One region of the Bacillus paramycoides genome, then DNA from elsewhere that is predicted to be linked to it. Evidence: riboswitches for the same ligand, from Rfam matches in the RefSeq annotation. Region 1 holds a riboswitch; the other holds the start of a gene.

The links. Region 1 has a riboswitch for S-adenosylmethionine ahead of mtnK (S-methyl-5-thioribose kinase). Riboswitches for the same ligand answer to the same signal wherever they lie in the genome.
Region 2: linked by a shared signal. The riboswitch ahead of AAG068_RS01065 (ABC transporter permease) and the one ahead of mtnK (S-methyl-5-thioribose kinase) in region 1 are both predicted to bind S-adenosylmethionine.

The regions. Positions count from the first base shown of each region.
Region 1 covers NZ_CP152427.1:3,939,541-3,946,987, forward strand. The annotation lists gene AAG068_RS20210 (DUF1129 domain-containing protein) at 1-728, opposite strand, end outside; gene AAG068_RS20215 (DUF1129 domain-containing protein) at 742-1,509, opposite strand; gene AAG068_RS20220 (PadR family transcriptional regulator) at 1,509-1,841, opposite strand; gene AAG068_RS20225 (3-hydroxybutyrate dehydrogenase) at 2,037-2,813, shown strand; gene AAG068_RS20230 (YvrJ family protein) at 2,868-3,005, opposite strand; gene mtnA (S-methyl-5-thioribose-1-phosphate isomerase) at 3,072-4,133, opposite strand; gene mtnK (S-methyl-5-thioribose kinase) at 4,130-5,311, opposite strand; SAM riboswitch class I at 5,403-5,545, opposite strand; gene AAG068_RS20245 (carbon-nitrogen family hydrolase) at 5,617-6,480, opposite strand; gene AAG068_RS20250 (pyridoxal phosphate-dependent aminotransferase) at 6,495-7,447, shown strand, end outside.
Region 2 covers NZ_CP152427.1:177,546-195,975, forward strand. The annotation lists gene AAG068_RS01035 (FAD-binding oxidoreductase) at 62-1,498, shown strand; gene AAG068_RS01040 (MFS transporter) at 1,495-2,028, shown strand; gene AAG068_RS01045 (DUF3981 domain-containing protein) at 2,107-3,828, shown strand; gene AAG068_RS01050 (multidrug effflux MFS transporter) at 3,957-5,207, shown strand; gene AAG068_RS01055 (hypothetical protein) at 5,457-5,960, shown strand; gene AAG068_RS01060 (DUF3951 domain-containing protein) at 5,979-6,194, opposite strand; SAM riboswitch class I at 6,368-6,473, shown strand; gene AAG068_RS01065 (ABC transporter permease) at 6,610-7,527, shown strand; gene AAG068_RS01070 (ABC transporter permease) at 7,544-8,548, shown strand; gene AAG068_RS01075 (ABC transporter ATP-binding protein) at 8,505-9,515, shown strand; gene AAG068_RS01080 (ABC transporter ATP-binding protein) at 9,512-10,285, shown strand; gene AAG068_RS01085 (peptide ABC transporter substrate-binding protein) at 10,299-11,888, shown strand; gene AAG068_RS01090 (YusW family protein) at 11,918-12,385, opposite strand; gene AAG068_RS01095 (helix-turn-helix domain-containing protein) at 12,558-13,457, shown strand; gene AAG068_RS01100 (hypothetical protein) at 13,469-13,648, shown strand; gene AAG068_RS01105 (TetR/AcrR family transcriptional regulator) at 13,726-14,307, shown strand; gene AAG068_RS01110 (YhgE/Pip domain-containing protein) at 14,366-15,505, shown strand; gene AAG068_RS01115 (peptide ABC transporter substrate-binding protein) at 15,547-17,187, opposite strand; gene AAG068_RS01120 (peptide ABC transporter substrate-binding protein) at 17,596-18,430, opposite strand, start outside.

The sequences.
Region 1 (7,447 bases):
GACCATCGCATTAATACATATAAACTTCCGTACAGAAGTAAAGATTCTAACATGCCCCAGTATGGACTCTTCTCTCCCAATCCCTTAAATACAAACATAATGAATAGTGGTACGATAACAGCCAATATTCCAATCCATCCAAGTATGTACGCTTCCCCAATTAACAGTACTAACAAGATAACTCCAGCTAGTATATAACTTTGTATAGTCGTTAATTGTAATACAGGTGTCCCATACCACTTATTCATAAACATTAATAATACTAGTAATAAAATTGGTAGCAAAGCTGCTACATAAAGAATGCTAAATTCTTTTATTTTGCTCTTAAATGATGACATCTTAAAAGCAAATATAATTCCTACAATCGTAATCATTAAAACAATTGGGTATCCAATTAATTGTACATTCGTTAATATAAATTCATGATTTGGGCTTTCAAATAAAATATTTGTAAGTAACCAATACCCGCCAATACCAATAATCATTCCTAAAATACTTTTTATACTCCCGCCTTTATCCTTTTCCATCTCTTTCGCTAATTCTTCCGCATATTCTTTTGGTGAATCACCGAATATATCACTTACCGTCTTTCCCTCTTTCTCGCCTTCTATTAAATGAAGTTCTGCATCTTCTAGAAAAGCATCCACATCTTCTTCTTTCATTCCTTTTGTTATTAAATATACTTTCGTATCGATTAATAACTTTTCACCTTCTTTAGAAATTTGCATGGTAATCCCTCCCTCATTTAACCGCTTCTCTTCTATTCGTCTTCATCATAATTTCAAGGAAGATTAAAATAAACAAACTTCCGTATAAACATATAACTTGAAATAACATTGGCACGAGATCTTCTAATGTAAATGTTTTAAACAGTAACATAATCGAAAGTGGAATAATTAAATATAAGTTTTTAAACCATCCATCAAAATACATATTTACCGCTACTGTAATGATAAAAATACCACCAGCTAATAAATAACTTTGCATTTGAGTGAATATAAACATTTTTGTAGGATATATCACATCTAGTACCGTAATAACTCCCATTAAAAACATTGGCGCTATCATAACTAAAAACCACATAGAAAACCACGTTTTTGAAAAACTTGTTATAAAAGTCATTTTGCGAAGTAGAAAATTAGGACCTATCACAACTAAAATCAACGAAAAACTATACCCAACACACTGAATAAGTGACATCTGTAACAATCCGTTATTCACTATTAGAATAGAAGCAATAATCCAAAATGATACGATATTCATTACTGTAAAACCAATTTGCTTCCACGTTTCCTGCCTATCTCTTTCCATTACTTTTACAAGTTCATTTGCATATTCTTTCGGTGAGCTTCCGAAAACATCTTCTACACTTTTCCCGTCACTCTCACCCTCGATTAAATGAAGTTCTGCATCTTCTATAAAATTTTCAATATCGCTTTCTTTCACACCCTTTGCCGTTAAAAATAATCTCATATCTAATAAAAACTTTCGTGCTTCACTTGATAGCATTATTTTTTACTCCCCTTCCCTTCAAGTAGACGCTCTACACTACTTTGCATCGCTTCCCAGCGATCCATAAATTCATCAAGTGCTTCCTCGCCTTTTTCTGTTAATGTATAATATTTTCGCTTTGGGCCAGATGGAGATTCCTTCATTACACTTGTTATTAGCCCTTCCTTTTGCATTCGTATTAATAACGGATAAATACTTCCTTCACTCGCCATTGTAAAGCCATACTTCGCTAGCTTTTCACTCATTTCATAACCGTATATTTCACCTTCAGAAATAATAGCAAGTAAGCATCCTTCTAAAATCCCTTTCAGCATTTGACTTGTCGACATAATTCAAATCCTCCTACTATCTTGTTTTACAAGATAGATAAGCGTAAGTATCTTGCTTTACAAAATAGTATAGCAAAGACTATTTTGCAAAACAAGATAGCTAACAATATTTTTCCAAATCTTTGCAGGATTTTTATTATCTACTCTCTAAATAGAGCACTATGAGAACTTTATTATGAAGGGATGTTTTTCATCATGGTTACAAATCGAGTTGTTTTTTTAACAGGCGCTGCAAGTGGTATTGGTTATGAAATGGGAACTGCTTTTGCAAAAGAAGGTGCAAAAGTCGTTATTACCGACCGTCTTGAAGAACGCGCAAAAGAAGCTGCTGAACAATTGCAAAAAGAAGGCTACCAAGCTATCGGTTTAAAATGTGATGTTACATCTGAAGAAGAAATTAAAGCTGCAATTTCTCAAACAGTTAATCATTTCGGTTCATTACATATATTAATTAACAACGCAGGCATGCAACACGTTTCATCAATTGAAGATTTTCCAACCGAAAAGTTTGAACTACTTATTAAAATTATGCAAATTGCTCCTTTTATCGCAATTAAACATGCCTTCCCAATCATGAAAAAGCAAAAGTATGGTCGTATTATTAATGTCGCATCCATTAATGGCCTCGTTGGATTTGCAGGGAAATCCGCCTACAATAGCGCGAAACATGGCGTAATTGGATTAACAAAAGTTGCCGCTTTAGAAGGTGCTACTCATGGAATTACCGTTAACGCTCTTTGTCCTGGTTATGTCGATACCCCTCTCGTACGTAATCAACTACAAGATTTAGCTACAACACGAAATGTACCTCTTGAAAATGTTTTAGAGGATGTCATTTATCCACTTGTACCACAAAAACGCTTATTACAAGTACAAGAAATCGCGGATTATGCTATATTTTTAGCGAGCGAAAAAGCGAAAGGTATAACTGGTCAAGCTGTCGTTATCGACGGTGGTTATACTGCTCAATAAAAAATAAAGTTTGCTCTTTGTGAGCAAACTTTATTTTTTATCCCAGGGACCTTCCTACTTTAGTAATTGTTTAGGGAGTTTCTCGATTGCAACAATTACCCCATCTAATTTACTTTCAATACGGTGGAGTAAATATAGTGTTACAACAATCGGAAACCCTACATTACCTACCATCCTGATCCACTCTTCCATCTTTTCCTCCTCCTTCCATTATATAAATAAGAGAAAAGAAAACATTTAGGCATAAAAAACAAGCTATTATGTATTAGCTTGTTTTTCAAATAATAATGCAATTTCTCGTTTATAATCCCCGCGTATAATACCTCGCTCAGTAATAATGCCTGTAATTAATTCGTTTGGCGTTACATCAAATGCTGGATTATAAACAGTAGTTCCAACTGGCGTTACTTGTTTCCCAAAAATTTTCGTAACTTCTGTTTCGTCTCTTTCTTCAATAACAATTTCAGTGCCTATTTGTTTCGTAATATCAAATGTCGATAGCGGAGCTGCAACGTAAAACGGGATATCGAAATACTTTGCTAATATAGCTAAATTCATTGTTCCGATTTTATTTGCTGTATCTCCATTTGCGACAATTCGGTCCGCTCCTACAATAATTGCATTGATTTTTTTCGTTTGAATAGCATGAGCTGCCGTATTATCTGTAATAAGTGTTACATCAATACCTGCTTGTTTTAATTCCCAGGTCGTTAAACGCCCACCTTGTAAAACCGGTCTCGTTTCACACGCATACGCATGTAACCGTACACCTTTTTCTTTCCCAATATAAAACGGTGCTAGTGCAGTACCATATCTAGCAGTTGCAATACTGCCAGCGTTACAAATTGTTAAAATGTTATCACCGTCTTTAAAGCATGATAATGCATGTTCTCCAATACTCCGGCATACCGCTTCATCTTCTTGCTGAATGAGAAGCGCTTCTTCTTCTAATATTTTTTGTGCTTCTTTTATTGTAGTAATTTCTTGAATAGATTCTCTCATACGATCGATTGCCCAAAATAAATTGACTGCTGTCGGGCGTGACGTCCCTAAATAATTATAATCTCTATTAAACTTCTTTTGAAATTCTTCAATATTTACAGTGTTATATTTTTTTGATGCAAGCGCCAAGCCAAATGCAGCTACAATTCCAATTGCAGGTGCTCCTCTTACTTCTAGCATGACAATACTTTTCCATACCTCTTCAATCGTCGTTAATGTTTTGTATTCTGTGCTATGCGGCAACTTTGTTTGATTTAATACTGTAATGGCATCACCTTTCCAACTGACAGACCTCGGAATAGTAACAACTGTACTCATGCTTTTACCCCTCCAGAAACTGTCTGTTGAAATAATGTTCGGAACAGTTGAATATCAGCGTTCTTAGATTCATATTTTATTAGTTCTTTACCTAAGGATAACGCTTGTTTCTTGGCTTGAATTCTCTTTTCTTTATTCGCTATTCCATCTAAATCAGCTACATGCGCTAAGCCAATTGTTCTTCGGATAAGCTCACACCCAGCAAATCCGACTACATCCGTAAAAATATTTTGCAAAATAATCGGCAACCATTGTTTCTCTTTCGTATATGCTTCTACACCTTCTCCAATCCATAACTTCGTAAAAGTATCTACGAAATAACTCCATGTTTTCTCAATATGGAAAAATAGCACCCTTCTCTGTTCTTCCTCTCTAGATAGAGCATTTAATAATAGATTTGCAATAAATTGACCAAGATCAAATCCAAATGGGCCATATGTTGCAAATTCCGGATCAATCACTTTCGTTTCAGAAGTTGATGAAAAAATACTACCAGTATGTAAATCACCATGAATAAGTGCTTCTTTTCTCGTTAAAAACTTATATTTATATTGCGCTACTTTTAATTTTAAAGTTTTATCACTCCACAATTCATCAACCGCTAGTTGTAACTCCGGCTCATAATCATTCGTATCGTAATGGCCAAACGGATCTGTAAACACTAAATCTTCTGTAATTTTGCAAAGGTCCGGGTTTACAAATACACCTTCTAATACCCTTTTCTCTTCTGACTCTAACCCGAAATCTGAAGTATAAAATAAAGCATGTGCCAAAAAACGACCAATATGCTGAGATAATAGTAGGTACTCTTCTCCTTCTATTAATCCTCTTCTTGTAATTGTAAGTCTTGATAAGTCTTCTATGACTGTTACGGCTAACTCTTCATCATGACTGTACACGACCGGCACGTATTCCGACACATACCTCGCAAAAATTTGCAGTGCCTTACTTTCAATCGTCGCTCTTTTTATAGACAATGGCCAGCTCTCACCAACTACTTTTGCATATGGCAGTGCTTGTTTTATTATAATAGACTTCTCTCCATCATCTAATTTGAACACGTAATTTAAATTTCCATCTCCAATTTCATGACAAACTACATTTGCTTTCTTTTCAAAATAACCATGTTCTTTCGCATATTGTATAGCTGTCGTTTCAGTTAATGAATAATATCCCATCGTCTTCTCCCCCTTTTTTAAATTCAGAGGTTTTTCTGACGTAGAAAAACCTCTTTCCACTAAGAAAGAGGTTTGAAGTTTATCTTCTCCCCTCTTATCTGCCAGAAAGTTTTACTTTCTGCTGGAATTAGCACCGTGCCTTTTGGCGTAAATAAACGCCCCATTTCACAATGGTATTACGGTCGGTTGCTGGGCTTCATCGGGCCAAATCCCTCCACCTGCTCTTGATAAGAGTTGTATAATTTTTTGAATTTTTAACTTTATGTTGAAGACTATACCAAGAATAAAAATCACTTGTCAACATTTTATTTATATAATTCTGGACGACGATCTGCAAAAACTGGAATTCCTTTGCGAACCTCTTTAATTTTCTCAAAATGAAGCTCTCCAAATAAAATTGATTCTTCTTCATTCGCTTCTACAACAACCTCGCCCCAAGGATCAATAATTAAAGAGTGACCGGCAAACTCATTATTCGGGTCCTTTCCTGCCCTATTACATGCGACAACATAACATTGATTTTCAACTGCTCTTGCTTGCAATAGTAAACGCCAATGTGCTAAACGAACTAATGGCCATTCTGCTACAACAAATAAAACTTTTGCACCTTTAGCAGTATGAACGCGCATCCATTCCGGAAAACGAATGTCATAACAAATTGTGCCGGCGCACTCTACATCATCTAACTTAAATTCACCCGTACTATTTCCGGCTATTAAATATTTATGTTCATCCATAAGCTGAAATAAATGTACTTTACTATATTCATTGACTAGTTCTCCTTCCTTGTTTACAACATACATTGTATTTGTAACACCTTGTTTTGTTTGCTTCGCTATGGAACCACCGACAATATGTACACCATATTGTTTCGACCATTCTTTCAACTTTTCTTTCGTTTCCAATCCATCCCTATCTGCAATTTCAGAGAGTCTTGTTAAATCATATCCTGTTGTCCATAGTTCTGGTAACACAATAACATCTGGTTTTTCCTTCATCGCTTCGCTTATTTTATTTTTAGCATTCTCAATATTTTTTTCTACATCTCCAAAGACAATGTCCATTTGAATACATGCGACTTTCATTTTGTCAGCCCCATTCATAATTTTTTCTTTACAAAATACTGGAAAGATTATATCATTTGTCACTAGAATTGTAACAACTTTCAAAAGAGGTGGAAAGTATGAAATTATTTCAACCTTCTGAGATAGTAACATCATTGCCGACACAATTTTTCGCTTCACTTGTTGCAAAAGTTAACAAAGTCGTAGCAGCTGGTCATGATGTTATTAATCTAGGTCAAGGTAATCCAGATCAACCAACACCGCAGCATATCGTAAAAGCTTTACAAGATGCTGCAGAAAAGACCATTCATCATAAATATCCGCCATTTCGCGGACATGAAAGTTTAAAAGAAGCCGTGGCAACATTCTATCAACGTGAATATGATGTAGTAGTAAATCCCAAAACAGAAGTTGCTATTTTATTTGGCGGAAAGGCTGGATTAGTAGAATTACCAGTTTGCTTTACAAACCCTGGTGATACGATTCTCGTTCCAGATCCAGGATATCCAGACTATTTATCAGGTGTTGCTTTAGCAAAAGCACAATTTGAAACAATGCCGCTTATTGCAGAAAATAATTTTTTACCAGATTATACAAAAATTGATGAATCTATTGCGAAACAAGCAAAGTTAATGTTTTTAAACTACCCAAATAATCCTACCGGTGCTACTGCATCAAAAGATTTCTTTGATGAAACCATTCATTTCGCGAATAAACATAATATATTAGTTGTTCACGATTTTGCTTACGGTGCTATTGGGTTTGATGGTCAAAAGCCCGTTAGTTTCTTACAAGCAGACGGTGCCAAAGATACAGGAATTGAAATTTACACTTTATCGAAAACTTTCAATATGGCTGGATGGCGTATTGCTTTTGCAGTAGGGAATGAAAGTGTCATTGAAACAATTAACTTATTACAAGATCATATGTATGTTAGTATTTTTGGTGCAGTGCAAGATGCTGCCCGTGAGGCACTTTTAAGTTCACAATCTTGCGTCGTAGACCTTGTAAATAGTTACGAATCTCGCAGAAATGCTCTTATTTCAGCGTGTCACTCAATTGGTTGGAATGT
Region 2 (18,430 bases), 1.5 Mb from region 1:
TTCTTCTTAGGAAAATATGTACAATATGAAGAGGGAAAATTGTAGAAGAGGAGAGTGTCGTTTGAGAAAAAGAAAGATAGCGGTGGTTGTTGTAGCTTATACAGTGTTGCTTGCAACGTCTGTACATACATATAAAGAACAACTTGATCATCCTATTATGAGTGATGTAGGTAAATTGCTTCCGACAAAAATAAAACGTGTTGAAAGTGCTACTGATGAGCACTCGTTAATAAAATTAGTGCAAGATGCAAATGTTTCTGGAGAGAAAATTTCGATTGCTGGTATGCAACATAGCCAAGGCGGGCAGACGTATTATCCGCATGGTACGATGCTTGATATGAAGGGATATAATAAAATACTAGAATTTAATCCAGAGAAGAAGCGAATTACAGTTCAAAGTGGCGTCACGTGGAATGATATTCAGAAGAAAGTAAATCCGTATGGTCTGGCGGTTCAAGTGATGCAGTCTCAAAATATTTTTACTGTTGGTGGTTCATTAAGTGTAAATGTACATGGGCGTGATATTCGCCATGAAGCATTGATTGATACAGTAGAGTCATTTAGATTGTTAATGGCAGATGGTACGGTGCGTAATGTAAGTAGAGAAGAAAATGCTGAGTTGTTTCCGTATGTAATTGGGGGATATGGGTTATTTGGTGTTATTTTAGATGTGACGTTAAAGTTAACAAACGATGAATTGTATGAAACGCATACGAAGGTACTAGATTATAAAGAATACTCTTCATATTTTAAGAATAAAGTGCGAAGAGATGAGAATATACGTATGCATTTAGCACGTATTTCTGTTGCCCCACATTCATTTTTGAAAGAAATGTATGTGACAGATTATGGGTTAGCGAAAGATCAGCAGAAGTTGAGAGAGTACAGTAAATTAAAAGAAGAAAATATTATAGCTGCGCCAAAGTTTTTACTCGGTTTATCACGCTATAGTGATTGGGGAAAAGATACATTTTGGGATATACAAAGAAGTTATTTTGAACGTACAAATGGTAAGTACGAAACGCGAAATAATGTTATGAGGTCAGATAGTGCTTTTATGGAATATGAAAATCCGAATAGGACAGAGGTGTTACAAGAATATTTTGTGCCTATAGATTCTTTCACGGAATACATAGATGATTTACGTAACGTATTAAATGAGGAAGAGTTTAATTTGCTCAATATTACGATTCGTTACGTGGAAAAGAATGAAAATGCAGTTTTATCCTATGCGAAAGATGATATGTTTGCACTGGTTCTTTTAATTAATCAAGGGCGTTCTGAACATGAGATAAAGAAAACAGAGAATGTTATTCAGAAGATGATTGATGTTACGTTAAAGCATAACGGTAGTTATTATTTACCGTATTATTCTTATCCAACGAAAGAGCAGTTAAAGAGAGCGTATCCTCGTATAGAAGAATTTCTTCAGAAGAAAAAAGAAGCGGATCCAAAAGAGAGATTTGTGAATTTATTTTATAGGGAGTATACGAAATGACATATAAAAGGTTTGTGGCGTCACAAAGTATCATTATGATGGCGGGAAGTATGGTATTTCCTTTTTACATCTTATTGCTTCGGAATGTTGGAAATAGCTTCTCGCAGTTTGGCTGGGCGTATGGCTTATTTGCCTTAACTTCAGCTCTAGTATATCCGCTAGTTGGAAGAATCTCTGATCGAGTAGGTGATAGAAAGTTATTAATTATATACGCCTGGTCTATGGCTGTGTTAATGCTTTGTTTCCCCATTGCAACAGAAGTATGGCATGTATATATTCTTCAAATTTTAATGGGTATTTTAGGAGCTGTGCAACGTAATACGGAGAAGACATCGTTAGCGCGGAAAGTTGTGCAAGAAAATGCTGGTTATGAGATTGGAAAATATCATGTTTGGACATCAATTGGAGGAGCAGTAGCAATTATTGCAACGGGATATTTAGTAGATTTCTTTACGATTGGTACGATTTTTTATATTGCATCTATCTTATATGTAGTAAGCGGAGTTGTATTAAGTAGTAAAAAAATATAGACATTCCCATTTTTACCTAAATACCCTTTATTTGTTATACTAAAAGGGAAGACAAAAGAAAAGGGGACATTGCCTTTGATGAAATTTTTGATTTTAGCTATTCTCACTTTGTTTTTGATTCCATGGACGAGAAGAAGCGGTAGTAAACTTCGAGCAGTGGATAAGAAAGGTGATGAGAAGGTTGTAAAGGGTAAGAAAGCATCCATTTTAGTTATTCCTGTTTTATTTTGGATAGGTATTGCAATCTATGAATATTTTTGGCTAATTGATGATCGAGCAGATTCAATTCTTACTCATTATTCTGTTGCAGTAGCAATTTTAATTGGGCTTGTTTTATTTTCACAAGATCAAATAGGGAAATTAGAAGGTACGTTAAAAGGGCTTCTAATGTTTGTTTTACTCGCAAGTTACGGCTATTTTGGTTATTTGCATGATATAGTAATCTCGCAAACGAAATATGATTCTGTTGTAAAGGTAGAGAAAGATATTTCAGAGCCATTTACTGAAAATGATCAGCCGTTTACAGTGCCGCCAAAGACAGCGGAAAATAAGATGAAAAAAGTATTTGGAGATATTCCGAAAGTAGCTTATTTTGAGCTAGGAGAATTAACGCCACAAATGGTAAATGGCGAGGCTTTATATGTAGCACCAATTGAAGTTTCAGGATTTTTTAAAGCACGTAAAGCAGAGACAATTCCAGGATACGTAACGATGTCAGGTACGAACCCGGATGCGGAAGCGAAACTGCACCTTGGTTATAAAATGAAATATGTGCCAAGCATGTTCTTCGGAAATCATTTAGAGCGTGTTGTAAGGCAAGCAGAACCAAATCTAATCTTTAAAGGGAAACCTAAATTTGAAGTGGATGATAAAGGGAAACCGTATTATACAATGACGTATGGTGAATTTATTTCAGGAAGATCTGGATTTGAAGTAGAGGGCGTTGTAGTAGTAGATGCACAAACAGGTGAAGTGAAAAGATACGAAAAAGGAAAGGCACCTAAATTCGTTGATGGCGTATTAAATCACGAGACTGCATCTACATTAAATACGTATTTCGGTAAATATATTCACGGATTTTGGAATACAAAATTCTCGCAAACTGATATGAAAATCCCGACTGAGTGGGGAACGAAAGAAGGAGTTACACCAATCTTCGGTAAGGATGGAACGTTATATTACTTTACTGATTTCACCTCCCCGAAAGAAGGAGTAGATTCTGCGTTAGGTTACTCGCTTATTGATGCGCGTACAGGTAAGTTGTATTACTATAACGGAAAAGAAGTAAAGGGAATTATGGACGGTTCAGCTGCTTCGGAAGTAGTGGATAATTCCTTTAAGAGAGAGAAATGGCATGGAACGATGCCGGTTATTTATAACGTGTACGGTAAACCTTCTTGGATTGTACCTGTTATTGATGACGGAGGTTTAGTACGTGCTCATACAGTTATCTATGCTTCTAACGCGAAAATATTTGCAACAGGTTCGACGCAAAAAGAAGCGCTTGAGAATTATAAAAATGCGCTGAGCGGAAGTGGGGATTCATTTAGACCAACTTCAAATGGTAAAGAGGCACAAAAAGAAGGCGTTGTACAACGTGTATATAAAGAAAAATCAGGTGAAAATACAATTGTGTACGTACTGTTAGAGAATGAACAAAAAGTATTTATGATACCTGTGAAGAAATTCCCATATGCTATGTTTACAGAAGTGGGAGATCCAATTCAAATCACATATTTAGATACAGGAGAGGCGATGTCTTCCGTATCTAAATTTGCAAATAGCAATTTGAAAAAGTAAAGCGATAGAAATTTTATCGCTTTTTTTTTACAGTATAAAACAGGAAAATGCGCTATACTTGACGTATGTTTATGTTGTAACTATAATTGTTACGATTCATTATGTATAGGAAAGGGTGAACAGAAAAAGTGAATGGAGTTAATCAAGAAATATATAAACCTGTAAAGACAAATAGGTTATGGATGATTCTTGTACTAGGGACACTTACGGCAATTGGGCCGTTATCTATCGATATGTATTTGCCTTCGTTACCGAAATTAACGGATGATTTACAGACAGGTGCATCCCTGGCGCAGCTTACATTGACAGCTTGTTTACTTGGGCTTTCAGTAGGGCAATTATTTGTCGGTTCAATTAGTGATATTTACGGAAGGCGCAAACCTCTTATTATTGCTCTTATTATTTATGTTGCTTCTTCTTTACTTTGTGCTATTGCACCATCTATTTGGACTTTAGTGTTATTGCGCTTCTTACAAGGAGCTTCAGGATCGGCTGGGATTGTTATATCACGTGCAATGGTACGTGACATGTATTCGGGTTCTGAAATGACGAAGTTTTTCTCGCTACTCATGTTAGTAAACGGAGCAGCGCCTATTTTGGCACCGATTATTGGAGGACAATTGCTACAGTTTACAACATGGCGCGGTGTCTTCATTGTTCTTGGAGCAATTAGTGTATTCATGTTAATATCAGCTACTTTCGTATTACGTGAAACATTACCTCCTGAAGAGAGAGAAACAGGTGGATTGTCAGGGACGTTGGCGACGTACGGAAAACTATTAAAGGATCGTCTGTTTATGGGATATGCATTGTCTCAAGGGCTAGTAACGGCGGCAATGTTTGCATACATTTCGGGCTCACCATTTGTGCTACAGAACATATACGGAGCATCACCACAGCAATTTAGTTTATTCTTTGCAATCAACGGTATTGGTATTATTATTGCTAGTCAGGTAACGGGTCGTTTAGCAGGGAAAGTGAATGAGAAGACATTATTTGTTGCTGGTATTATTATCGCAGCTATTGGTGGTTTATCTTTACTACTGACAATCTTACTAGGAATAGGTTTAATTGGTGTTTTATGCTCGTTATTCCTTGTCGTATCAAGTGTCGGGGTTGTATCAACAACTGGGTTCTCGTTAGCGATGAGAAATCAGAAACAAGCCGCAGGAACAGCGTCGGCCTTATTAGGATTATTACAGTTCATTTCAGGAGCGCTTGTTGCACCGTTAGTGGGTATTGGCGGAAGCAACACCGCATTACCGATGGGTGTTGTAATAGCTCTTTGTGAAATGGGTGCTGTGTTATGTTATTTGTTTATGGCCAGAAGAAGTGAAAAGCAGTTTGAACTGCAACAAAGACAAAATTTAGAGGCTTAACTTATAAAAAAGAGCTGATTCAAATATTTTTGAATCAGCTCTTTTTTCATTTCTTTGAAATAACTCATACAGCTTTGTAAGGTGATGCAAAAGTTATTTGCATAAAGTGACGATACTGTGACAAAAATGTAGGCATGTATATTAAGGTAGCGTCTTAAGTGTAAAAAGTAGGATGTTCTCGGTATAATAACAAGTGGAGATAAAAGAAACTATAATGAGTAGTAGCTGTAGATAAAAGGAGAAGAAGAGATGAAGAAGGTTTTGGGTATTGCTGTAATGGGAAGTATGATCCTTCTAGCAGGATGTAATGGAAATAAAGATACGAAAGAACCGAAAGAAAAGGTAGAGCAATCTACTGAGCAAACAGAAGAGATGAAAGAATACCGTGCAGTACATGAAAAATACGATATGAAAATGAATAAAGAAATTAATAAAGCACTACAGTTATTTGAAGTGGCAAAAGAAAAGGGCGGTAAGGAAATAACGAATGCTACATATAAAGAAGATGTGCAAAAGGTAACGACTAGCATGTTAGAAGATATTGATAATATACGTAAAGAAATTCGTGTTCCAAAGTCGAAAGAGCAAGAACATGAGGTATACGCTGGTTTCTTGAATGAATCGGAACAAGCAATGAAAAAATTACAGAAGTTAGCTAAAGAAGAAGACTCATCATTGATTCGTGATATAGAAATTAACTTTGCAACAGCATCGACATACTATAAACGTTTTCAAGCAGAAACGAAAAAATAACCTTGCGTACGCGCAAGGTTATTTTTTCTTCTTACCATCTCCGTCTTCATCCTCAGATACTAATACATTCTGTTCTTCGTGAAATGCAGAGATTTTTTGTCCGGTAATATTATCGAATGGAGTATAAAAAGAAGTGATACGTTTCTTTTTAATAAAGAGTTTATAGAAGCCGATGATGACAAGTATAACGATTGTTAATGGTAATCCTATAGTAGCAAGAAGTAAGGGATCCATTTTATAACTCCTTTAATACAATTTCTTTTTATTATAAGTGAAAGATTGTAATTTCAATAACTAATATAACAGAAAACTGATTTTTCTAAATATATCCAATTTGATTGACTTTTCATTTTTTCAGAATTATAATTCGAAATATACAATTTGAACCAAATAATAATATAGCAATTTACTTATCCAGAGAGGTAGAGGGACTGGCCCTATGACACCTCAGCAGCGGGTTCTGTAACAGGAACACCGTGCTAATTCCAGCAAGCAAGTCTTGAAAGATAAGTGATGGGCCTTCGTTTATTAAGCCTTGATCTTATTTTTTAAGATCAAGGCTTTTTGTGTTTTAAGAAGAGGAAAGGGAGTAATGGGAAAGATACGTTAATAAAACAAAGTAAATTTATGAGTTTAGGAGGTTATTGGAGTGTATGTTGTTAAAAAACTATCAGTTATGGTGTTTACACTATGGATTATTACAACAGTAACATTTTTGATTATGCACATTATTCCGGGGGATCCATTTTCATCGGATGCAAAGATCTTTCCGGCGGAAGTTGTGCAGAACATGAGGGCAAAGTATCACCTTGATGAACCGCTATGGAATCAATATGTTGCTTATTTAGACGGCGTAGTTCATTTTGATTTTGGTGAATCTGTTCAATCGACGGGGCAAGGTGTATCAGAAATTATAACGACAGGATTTGGTCCATCAGCAATCATCGGCTTACAAGCACTTGTTATTTCATTGTTAGTCGGAATTGCAGCGGGTACATTTGCTGCTCTCTATCACGGGAGAGTAATTGATTATAGTGTGAGTTTACTTGCGATTCTCGGCATATCTATTCCAAGTTTTATTTTAGCACCATTATTTATACAAGTATTTGCTATACAATTTGAACTTTTACCAGTAGCGTCTTGGGGCACATTTGAACATACGGTATTACCGTCATTCGCATTAGCATTAGGGCCAATCGCGGTTATTACAAGATTTGTTCGCTCTAATATGATTGAAGTTTTGCAGAGTGATTATATTAAGCTAGCGAGAGCGAAAGGTATACCAATTAAGAAGATTATTATAAGGCATGCTCTTCGAAATGCAATTGTTCCAGTACTAACGTTTGTTGGACCGTTAATGGCTGGGCTTTTAACAGGAACTTTCATTATTGAAAAGATCTTTGCGATTCCCGGTCTCGGAAAATATTTTGTAGATAGTATTTTTAACCGAGATTATCCAGTAATTATGGGAACAACAATTTTCTATAGTGCATTATTAATTTCTTGTATTTTCATTACAGATATTATTCACCGTATTGTTGATCCGCGTATTCGTTCTATTACGTAAGGAGGGGGGCATTTAAATGGGAGCTTATGAAATCAATAAACAGCTATTAACGAATGAAGAGAAAAAAGAATTAACGATAAATAAAGAGCAGCAAACGATTAGCCGAAAAAAAGAAGTGTTTCGTAAGTTTGTATCAAATCCGATCGCAGTTCTAGGAGCGTTGACATTATTACTCATTATTATTTTCTCTCTTATCGGTGAAAGTTTAACCCCTTTTACCGCGAGTGAACAAGTAAAAGAGGCGACAAATTTACCTCCTAGTAGTGAGCATTGGTTCGGAACAGATGATTTAGGTCGGGATATTTGGGCACGTACTTGGGCTGGTGGGAAAATTTCATTAGTAGTTGGATTAATAGCGGCTGTTCTTGATATAGGACTTGGTGTACTGATTGGGGGATTTAGTGGATATGTGAGAGGGCGTAATCGCCTTGGAACGTTAATTGATGAGTGGATTGTACGAGGGATTGAAGTATTATACGGTATTCCATATTTATTAATTGTTATTTTACTACTAATCATTATGAAACCAGGACTTTTTACAATTATTATTGCTCTTGCATTAACAGGGTGGATTGGTATGGCACGTCTCGTTAGGGCGCAAGTCTTATCTTTAAAGCAAAGAGAATTTGTTATTGCAGCAGAGCGATTGGGTACATCGCATATGAAGATTATATACGGACATATCATTCCGAACTTAACAGGCATTATTATCGTAAATTTATCATTTACAATTCCCGCAGCTATTTTCTCAGAATCATTTTTAAGTTTTATCGGACTCGGGGTACAATCACCAGCAGCGAGCTGGGGGACGATGACGAATGATGCGCTCGGGACACTATTAAGTGGGGAATGGTGGCAACTTTTCTTCCCATCGCTGATGATTGCGCTCATTATGTTCGCATTTAATGCAATTGGTGATGGTTTGCAAGATGCAATTGATCCAAAAATCGTCAAACGGAATCGAAAGGAGAAAAGACATGGGACAGCTCTTATCTTTAGAAAACGTAACATTGGCCGTTGAAAAAGAGAATAGTAAGCAAGCAATTGTGAAGCATGTTTCCTTTTCTATTAACGAAGGTGAAATCGTTGCACTTGTAGGAGAAAGTGGTTCAGGAAAAAGTGTTACAGCACAATCTATTGTCGGATTAAATCAAGAATCTATTCACATCGATGACGGGAGCATCTCTTTCCACTCTCAAGGATTAACGAATTTACAAGAATCAGAATGGAATCAAATTCGAGGGAAAGACATTTCGTTTATCTTTCAAGACCCTCTGTCCGCTTTAAATCCGACGATGAAAGTAGGAAGGCAAATTACAGAGGTGATTTTGCAACATGAGAAAAAGTCGAAAAGAGAAGCAAAAGAAATTGCGATTAATTTATTAACGGATTTAGGGATACATGAAGCAGAGAAACGTTTTGAACAGTACCCACATCAATTAAGCGGAGGTATGAGACAACGTATTTGTTTAGCAATTGCGTTTGCTTGTCATCCAAAGCTCGTTATTGCAGATGAGCCTACAACTGCATTAGATGTAACGATTCAAAAGCAAATTATGGGGTTATTAAAAGAGCGAAAAGAAAAACAAAATACGAGTATTTTATTAATTACACACGATTTGGCACTTGTACATGAAGTAGCAGATCGAGTAGTTGTGATGTACGGGGGACGTGTTGTTGAAAAAGGGACGATACAAGAAGTGATAGGTTCACCTAAGCACCCATATACGAAAAGTTTATTGCAAGCTATTCCGAATATGGATGATTCCGAAAAGGTACTTAGGGCTATTGAGGGAACAACACCATCAATTGAAACGCTAAATAGCTTTGGTTGTCCTTTTGTCAATCGTTGCCCGGTAGCAATCAAAGAATGTATTCATCGTTTTCCAGAGAGAACAACATATTCTGGGGAGCATAGCTCACATTGCTGGCAGCATATTCTTGAGCATAACGAAGCAAAATCAAAAGAGAAGGTGAATGCTTCATGACGACAGATTTAATTACTGTAAAGCAAGTAACGAAAACGTATGGAAGTAAAAAGAAAGAAATCATAGCGCTAAAAGATATATCACTTTCTATCCCGAAAGGAACGACGCTTGGAATTATTGGAGAAAGTGGTTCAGGAAAGACAACACTTGGTAAGCTCATAGCTGGGATCGAGAGCCCAACGTCTGGTCAAATTGATTATAACGGTCAAGTTGTTCACAAGTTGAAGTCAGCTCATAAGCGAGATTTCTTGCAGAAAGTACAATTCATTTTTCAAGATTCAACAGCTGCATTAAATCCGCGCTGGAAAGTACGCGATAGCGTAACAGAAGGATATATTTCATTCGGTTTAGGTGATAAAGAATTGAAAGATAAGGTGGCAGGTGATGCGCTAGAACGTGTTGGATTAGATAGGCAATATATTGATCGATACCCACACGAATTTAGCGGAGGACAACGTCAACGGATCGCTATTGCAAGGGCGTTATTATGTGAGCCAGAAGTATTAATCCTGGATGAACCAATTTCTGCATTAGATGTTTCACTTCAAATCCAAATTGTGCACTTGTTGCAAAAGATTCAAAAGGAACAAGGCTATACATATTTATTTATCGCACATGATTTACCGATGGTTCACTACTTATGTGAAAAAGTGGCTGTCTTATATAAAGGAGAACTTGTTGAATTTGGAAATACGGATGAAGTGTTCCGTAATCCTCAACATTCTTATACAAAAACATTATTAGCATCAACACCAAAAATTTTAGGTTAAAGGGGAATGTAAGATGAAGAAGTTTTTATTATTTGTCATTATGACCGTATTAGCAATTACTTCTGTCGCTTGTGGCAAGAAAGATACTTCAAAAGCAAGTGCTAGTAAAGGAGACCGTTTTGTAACGAATCTTGGTAGTGATCCTTATACGCTAGATTCAGCAATTTCAACGGATAATAACTCTAATTATGTAATTGAGCACTTATTTGCAACTTTGTACAGACAGACAACTGACGGGAAGTTTGAAAAGGATTTAGTAGAGAAAGAGGAAGCTGGAGCGGATGGAAAAGAGTATACATTCTATTTGAAAAAAGGATTAAAATGGTCTGATGGCTCCCCGTTAACAGCAAAAGATTTTGAATTTGCTTGGAAGAGAATATTAAATCCTAAAACGGGTTCTATGAATGCAACAGAACTATATTTCATTAAAGGTGGAGAAGCATTTAATACAGGGAAAGGTGCAGAAGATGCAGTAGGAATTCAAGCGGTAGATGATGTAACTTTAAAGCTACAATTTGAATATCCGGTAACATCTATTAAACGAACATTATCCCAGTCGTTATATATTCCACTTAATAAAAAATCTATTGATGAAAAAGGTAAACTAAAAGTAGATCCAAAAGAATTAATTACAAATGGTCCTTTCACATTGAAAGAATGGAAGCATAATCAAGCGATTATTTTAGAAAAAAATAAAGAGTTTCATGATAAAAAAGTAGCATCAAAAGAAATTGAATTCCGTATTATCCCTGAAGGTAAAACAGCGTATCAATTATATAAATCTGGAGAATTAGATTTACTATCTCACATACCAACAGATTTAGTTGAAAAAGAACAAAATAATAAAGAGTTTAAAAAAATGCAAGACTACTCAACTCATATTTACTCGTTTAATTCAGAGAAGCCACCGTTTACAAACGCAAAAATTCGTAAAGCTTTTGCAATAGCTGTAGATCGTAAGTTTATCGTAGAGAAAATATTAAAGAATAATGCAAAAGAAGCATATGGTTTTGTACCAGAAGGAGCAAAAACAGAAAGTGGCCGCGACTTCCGTAAAGAGAAAGGTGATTATTTTAAATATGATCCTGCAGTAGCTAAGACGTTATTAGAAGAAGGAATGAAAGAAGAAGGATGGACTACTCTTCCAGAAGTGACAGTGAAATATTCAGATAAGAAGAAAATAGCTGAAACACTTCAAGAGATGTTTAAGAAAAATCTTGGTGTAGATGTAAAAATAGAAGGTAAAGAGTGGAAAAGTTATATTGATATGTATAAACAAAGTGACTTCCAAATTGCATATATGGGATGGGGAGGATCTACATTAGATCCAGCTGCACAATTAGAAATTTATGCAGGTGATGGACCAAATAACTATGCAAAATGGTGTAATAAAGACTTCGATAATTTAATTAATCAAGCAAAATTAGAACAAGACGAAAATAAACGCTTTGACTTATTACATCAAGCAGAAGATATTATGTTTACAGAATATCCTTTAATCCCACTTGTATTCCCAACAGATTCTTATTTACAAAAATCATCTGTATCTGGATTAGAATACTACGTAGGATCTCAACCGAGCTTACGATATGCTAAAAAATAAAATAAAGAAGTAGGCAACCGCCTACTTCTTTATTTTATTTCTCTTTTATATTCTTTTTTCGTTCCATCAGAGAAGACAACTTCTAAATCAAACTTTTGGTAGTCTTTATCAAGTTTGAACACATTTACTACTTGATCGATTACTTCTTGGTCAGGAGTATCTTTATCAAATTTTAATTCTTGTAGAAGTGGGCTTAATTTTGTAATAGCCTCGTCACCTGTAAACTTTGCATTTGATTTATGGTCTTCAAGTTTTGCTTCCATTTTCTTATCAGCTGCTACATTCTTATAATCAGCCTCGTAGTCTTTCTTCGTATCTTGATAGTCTGCATCTAAACTAAATTCATTGAAGTTAAGTTTTAAATCAGCAGGAGCTTCATTTTTTGCTTCTTCAGTAGTTTTCTTATTAGAAGTTGTATCTTCTTTTGCAGGAGCTTTACATCCTGTTAATACAGGTACTAGCATAAGCGCTAATAAAACTGATAGTAAAATTCTCATTATAATTTCCTCCTTATGTAAATTCGTTCTATACAAGTTTTTCCCAAAATCATGTAATTATGTATGTGTTGAAAATAAATTATTAACTTGTAGCCACAAAGTTTAATCCGCAATTTAAATCAAAAATGATTTGTATGTATATGGTAAATTAAGGTTGTGAGGAGGTACTAAAATGCATGAAGAATATAAAGAGATGATAAAGAAAGCAATTGAATATATAGAGGAGCATTTACATGAGGAGCTTACAACAGAAAGAGTGGCCTCTCACAGTGCGGTATCGATGTACCATTTTCATCGTATTTTTCAAAGGTATATTGGGATGAGTGTAACGGATTATATTCGAAAGAGAAGGTTAACTCATGCTGCGCAAGCCTTAGTGTCAACAGAGAGGGCTGTTATTGATATTGCAGTACAATACGGCTTTTCCTCACAAGAGGCATTTACGAGAGCTTTTAAAAGAATGTTTCAATTGCCACCGAAGAAATATCGAAAGTACTTCCAGTCATTTTATATAGAAAGAGAGGGTGTTTCAATGCAAAAAGGTATACCGAAAGGATGGATCTTAAGTGGAAGTCATCCTGCTGAATATGAGATGGGTTTAGACTATGAAGTTGCCCATCAAGGAAAAGTATCTGCATACATAAAGGCAAAAGAGAATGTTACACATGGAGGATTTTCAACATTAATGCAAATGTTTCGAGCGGATAAATATGTAGGTAAAAGATTACGTTTAACAGCATTTGTTAAGAGTGAGAACGTAAGAGATTGGGCAGGATTGTGGATGCGAGTAGACGGAAAAGATACAGAACCACTCGCTATGGATAACATGCAAAATCGCCCAATTAAAAATACGAATAACTGGCAATCGTATTCGGTTGTATTAGATATAAAAGAAGGAGCGCTTGGTATTGCATTTGGTGTCTTATTATCAGGAGAAGGTTGTGTGTGGCTAGATAGTATTCGATTTGATGAAGTGGATGAAAAAATTCCTTCAACAGATTTGGCTGAAAACTTTTATGAAACACTACTAGAAGAGCCGGTAAATCTGCAATTTGAAGAGATAGAGAAGTAAGGAGAAAAGATATGCTCAAATATGCAAAACTAATAAGTATTAGTTTAGTAATATCGTCTTGTATTATGGGAATTAATTATTTCATTAGCTATCTGTGGTCAGGACATATACCTTCTTTGACGTGGAGAACATATTTGATGTTTGGGTTTATATTTATGATGAGTTTTGGTTCAATACAAAAAGAAAGGTAGGAGGATTATTGACAATGATTAGAAAAGGTATATAATCTAAATGTAAGTGATCACTTGCATGAGGAAGAGAGGATTTTATGGCGCGCTCAAAGACAGCAGAAAAAATCATCCAAGCAGCAATTGAATTAGTGAAAGAAAAGGGATATACAGCAGCGACAACGAAAGAAATTGCAATGCGTGCTGGTGTTAATGAAGTAACGATATTCCGCAATTTTAAAAGTAAGAAGGGTGTTATTGAAGCGGCGGTTGCTGAATTTTCATATGTACCGCATTTAAAACAGTTTTTACAAACAGAAATTGTGTGGGAATTAGAAACGGATTTAAAGAACTTAGCAAGGCATTATCATAAATTTTTAGATAGCATAAAAGATATTATTTCTATCGGTATACGTGAGGCGAGGGAATTTCCTGAATTAGATGAGGAAATCTCCAAAATTCCAAAAGGGTTAAAAGAAGAATTAATCATATATTTTGCTAAAATGCAGGAACAGGGAAAGATTATTCATACAAATATTGAAGCGCAAGTAATGAATTTTATATGGATTAATTTTGGTTACTTCTTATCTAAATTGCGTTTTGAAAACCGACTTATGGAAATCGATGATGAGAAATTTATTGAGAATAATATAGTTTTATATGCTAGGGCTTTAAGACCCTAGTATTTATTTAAAATAAAATGCAAGTAAGTGCTTGCTTGCTAAATAGGAGAGCGGGAAGATGGATACATTAAAACAGTTTTTAAAAATACCAGGTACGTATATAGGAATGGTAGTTGCGCTATCGTTCCAACTTATTTTCTTTTGTGTTTGGTTAACGGCATATGATGGAGTGAATGAAAGAGTAGATCAAATGCGTATCGCTATTGTGAATGAAGATGGAAATATAGGTAGTAAAATAGCAGAAGGCTTACAGAGAAATTTACCGTTTCAGGTGAAAGCAGAACAGTCTGTGGAAAAAGTAAATGAAGAAATGAATGACCATATGTACGATATGATTATTGAAATTCCTGCTTCCTTTTCAAAGGATATAAATGAAACAGGAAAATCAAATTTAAACTTCCACATTAATCAAGCGAATGCCATGATGGCAAAGCAAATGATGGAAGGAGCCGCAAAGCAAATTAGAGACAATGTAAATAAAGAGATAACAAGTTATAAGAAACAAGCGATTGTTGGGAAATTACAAGCTGCAGGGCCTGAGAATGTAGAAGTGATAAAAAGTTTAACTGAAGATTCAATTGGCTTTACAGTTCATAAAGTAAATGATGCAAAAGGATTTTCGGCTAATATGGTACCACTAATGATGGTATTAGCTTCATTTGTAGGAGCGATGATCATGAGTATGGAGCTATCAAAAGTTGCAAAGGAAGTAAAGAACGGTTGGAGTAATTTTGTATCAAGACAGGTCATTAACGGTACAGTATCAATTTTACTTGCATGTATTACAATTGGTTTGATGAGAGGATTTCAAATTGAAGTACACGAAGCAGTATGGAGTATATGGATGTTTCAAGCGATAGTCTTCTTCGCCTTTCTTTCATTAACACAAATGTTCATAACTGTTTTCGGAAATGCAGGTATGATCTTTAATATAATTTCACTATCGTTACAACTTGTAAGTTCGGGTGTAATTGTACCACATGAGATGCTTTCTAAAACATATCAAACAATCGGCGAATTATTTCCCGCAACATATGCAGCGAATGGCTATTATACAATAATATTTGGGGGAGTTAGTTTAGGAGAAAATATTATTTCGTTATTAGTCATTATATTAGTTACACAATTGGTAGCAGTAATTTCTGTATCTATAAAAGAAATAGTAAAGAGAAGAAGTCATGTAGTTAAAGAAGTATAAAATAAAAACGGTATCCGCCGAAGGATACCGTTTTTATTTTATTATTTTGCAACTTCTGTCCACTTGTAGTTAAATTCACCGCCGAAGTCAGTTGTTACAAGTCCTTTAATGAAAGAGCGTTGTAAGTAAGAACGACCTTGTTGGTATAAAGGAGCGACAGCACCGTCTTGTAATAGGGTTTTTTCAGCTTGCTTCATTGCTTCAAAGCGAGCCTTTTCATCACCAGCTAAATCTGTTTTCACTTTATGAATGAGCTCATCATACTCTTTGTTAGAGTATTTATCGAAGTTATAAGCACTTTCTGTTGTAAATAAATCTAAGAATGTAATTGGATCAGCGAAGTCAGGGCCCCAGCCATCAATTCCAATTTCATAATCACCACTTAATAGTAGTTTCAACTGTTGTTTACGTGGTTGTGGTTTTAAATTCACTGTTAATCCATCTAGATTCTTTTCTAGTTCACCTTTTAAATATTCACCAGTCTTTTTAGCTAAAGCATTATCGCTTGTTAATAGTTCGATTGTTACTTTTTCAGTACCAAGTTCTTGTTTCGCTTTTTTCCAGTTTTCTTTCGCTGTTTTCACATCATCTTTGACTAGGTTTCCATTTTCTTTACGGAAGTCGTTGCCTTCTGGACTTTTTGCAAATTTTGCAGGAACCATTCCTTCAGCTGGAACAGCGCCGTTATTTAAAATTGTTTCTACGTATGCTTTTTTATTCATTGCTCCGTTAATAGCAAGGCGTGCATGTTGATTTTTTAATGTTTCATTTTTTTGATTGAGTCGTAAGAATTGAATACCAACTTCAGCGCGGTCCTTGAAGTTTGGATCACCCTTATATTTATCAACAAACTCTGCAGTTAAAGCAACACGATCAATTTGTCCTGAATCGTATAAGTTAACTTCTGTAGACTTATCTTTAACGACATTGAAGTTGATTTCTTCTAATTTTACAGTTTTAGCATCCCGATAGTTAGGGTTCTTCTTCAATTGGAAGCTTTGCTCGTGTTTCCAGTTATCTAATATGAAAGCACCGTTGTAAATTAAATGATTTGTTTCTAAACCATATTTATCGCCCTGAGATTTTAAGTAATCTTCATTAATTGGTAAGAATGTTGAGAATGTCGTTAAGCTTAAGAAGTAGGGAACAGGACGGTCTAGTTGTACTTCTAACGTTTTATCATCAAGAGCTTTGACCCCTAGTTGATCAATTGGTAATTGTTTCTGGCTTATTTGTTTCGCATTCTGTATATCGAAGAATAAGAATGCATATTCAGCTGCTGTATCAGGATTTACGGCACGTTGCCAAGCGAAGACAAAGTCCTTTGCTGTAACTGGAGTACCGTTTGACCATTTTGAATCACGCAGGTGGAATGTATATTTTGTTTTATCGGGATTAAGGTCAACCGACTCAGCAACACCAGGAATTGGTTTGTTATCTTCTCCCATTGCATATAAACCTTCAAAAACATTTTGCATTACGCTCATGGATTCCCCATCCGTTGCTTTTGCAACATCCATTGTTGGAATTTCTGAAGCGAATGATAAGTTAATTGCCTGTTTATCATTTGCTTTATCATTTGCTTTCGCTCCGCTTGCATGATCTTTATTTCCCCCGCAAGCAGTTAGTAATAGACTTGCCCCTAAAACAGATGCAACAACAGGTACAACTTTTTTCTTCATTGTTCGTTCCTCCCTAAATGTGTTGTTCGTAACATCGTAATGTCCACGTTTTGAAGTGTAGCTATAGAAGAAGAGAAAACCTATTATAGATATGTGTATGTAGGTAATTAGGTGTTCCATATGTATATACATGTTGAACTATAATCTATCGTTATATGTTTCAACGTAGTAGACGTTATATTTTGATGGTGAAATATTTCGTTTCTTTGATTATTTAGAATATTAAAACTGGAAAGAACTATATGTCAATAATAAAAATTGATTGTTAATTTCTTAGAATAATATATTAAAAAAGCAGATTTCCTCGTATTAGGGAATCTGCTTTTAATATGTTTTGCTAAAAAAACAATTGGTGTGGGCTAATAATCAGTGGGGGATGAAGAAAAACCCACTGATTAAAGTTTCGCTTTATTTTTCAATTTTGGCCCATTTGAAGTTTAATTGACCTGCAAAGTCTACTTGCACAATTCCTTTCACATAAGAACGTTCTAAATAAGATTCGCCTTTTTGGTAAAGAGGAGCGATAACAGAGTCTTTAAATAATATTTTCTCGGATGCTAGTAATGCTTCCCAGCGAGCTTTTTCATCACCGGCTAAAGTTGTTTTCACTTTTGCTATTGTTTCATCGAACTCCTTATTAGAGTAATGATCTAAGTTGTAAGGGTTATTCGTTGTAAATAGCTCAAGGAATGTAATTGGATCAGCAAAGTCAGGGCTCCAGCCGTCAATTCCAATTTCGTAGTCACCTTTTAATAAAAGTGAAACTTGTTGTTTACGTGGTTGCGGCTTTATATTTACTGTTAATCCATCTAAATTCTTTTCTAGTTGTCCTTTTAAGAACTCACCAGTTTTCTTATCAAGGTCAGCATCACTTGTTAATAATTCTAATGTTATCTTTTCAGAACCAAGCTCTTGTTTAGCTTTTTTCCATAATTCTTGAGCAGATTTTGTATCAACCTTTGTTAAATCGCCGTTTGCGGCACGGAAGTCTGTTCCGTCAGGTCCTTTTGCAAAGTTTTTCGGCACGAGACTAGAGGTTGGTGTAGAGCCGTCATTTAATAACGTATTTACAAAGGATTTTCGATCAATTGTTTGATCGATTGCTTGGCGTGCAGAAACGTTTTGAAGTACTTTGTTTTGTTGATTCATACGTAGAAACTGTACCCCTACGTTTGGCCGTCCTTTAAAGTTAGCATCCTTTTTATATTTATCAACGAAGTCAGATGTTAGTTTGATACGATCT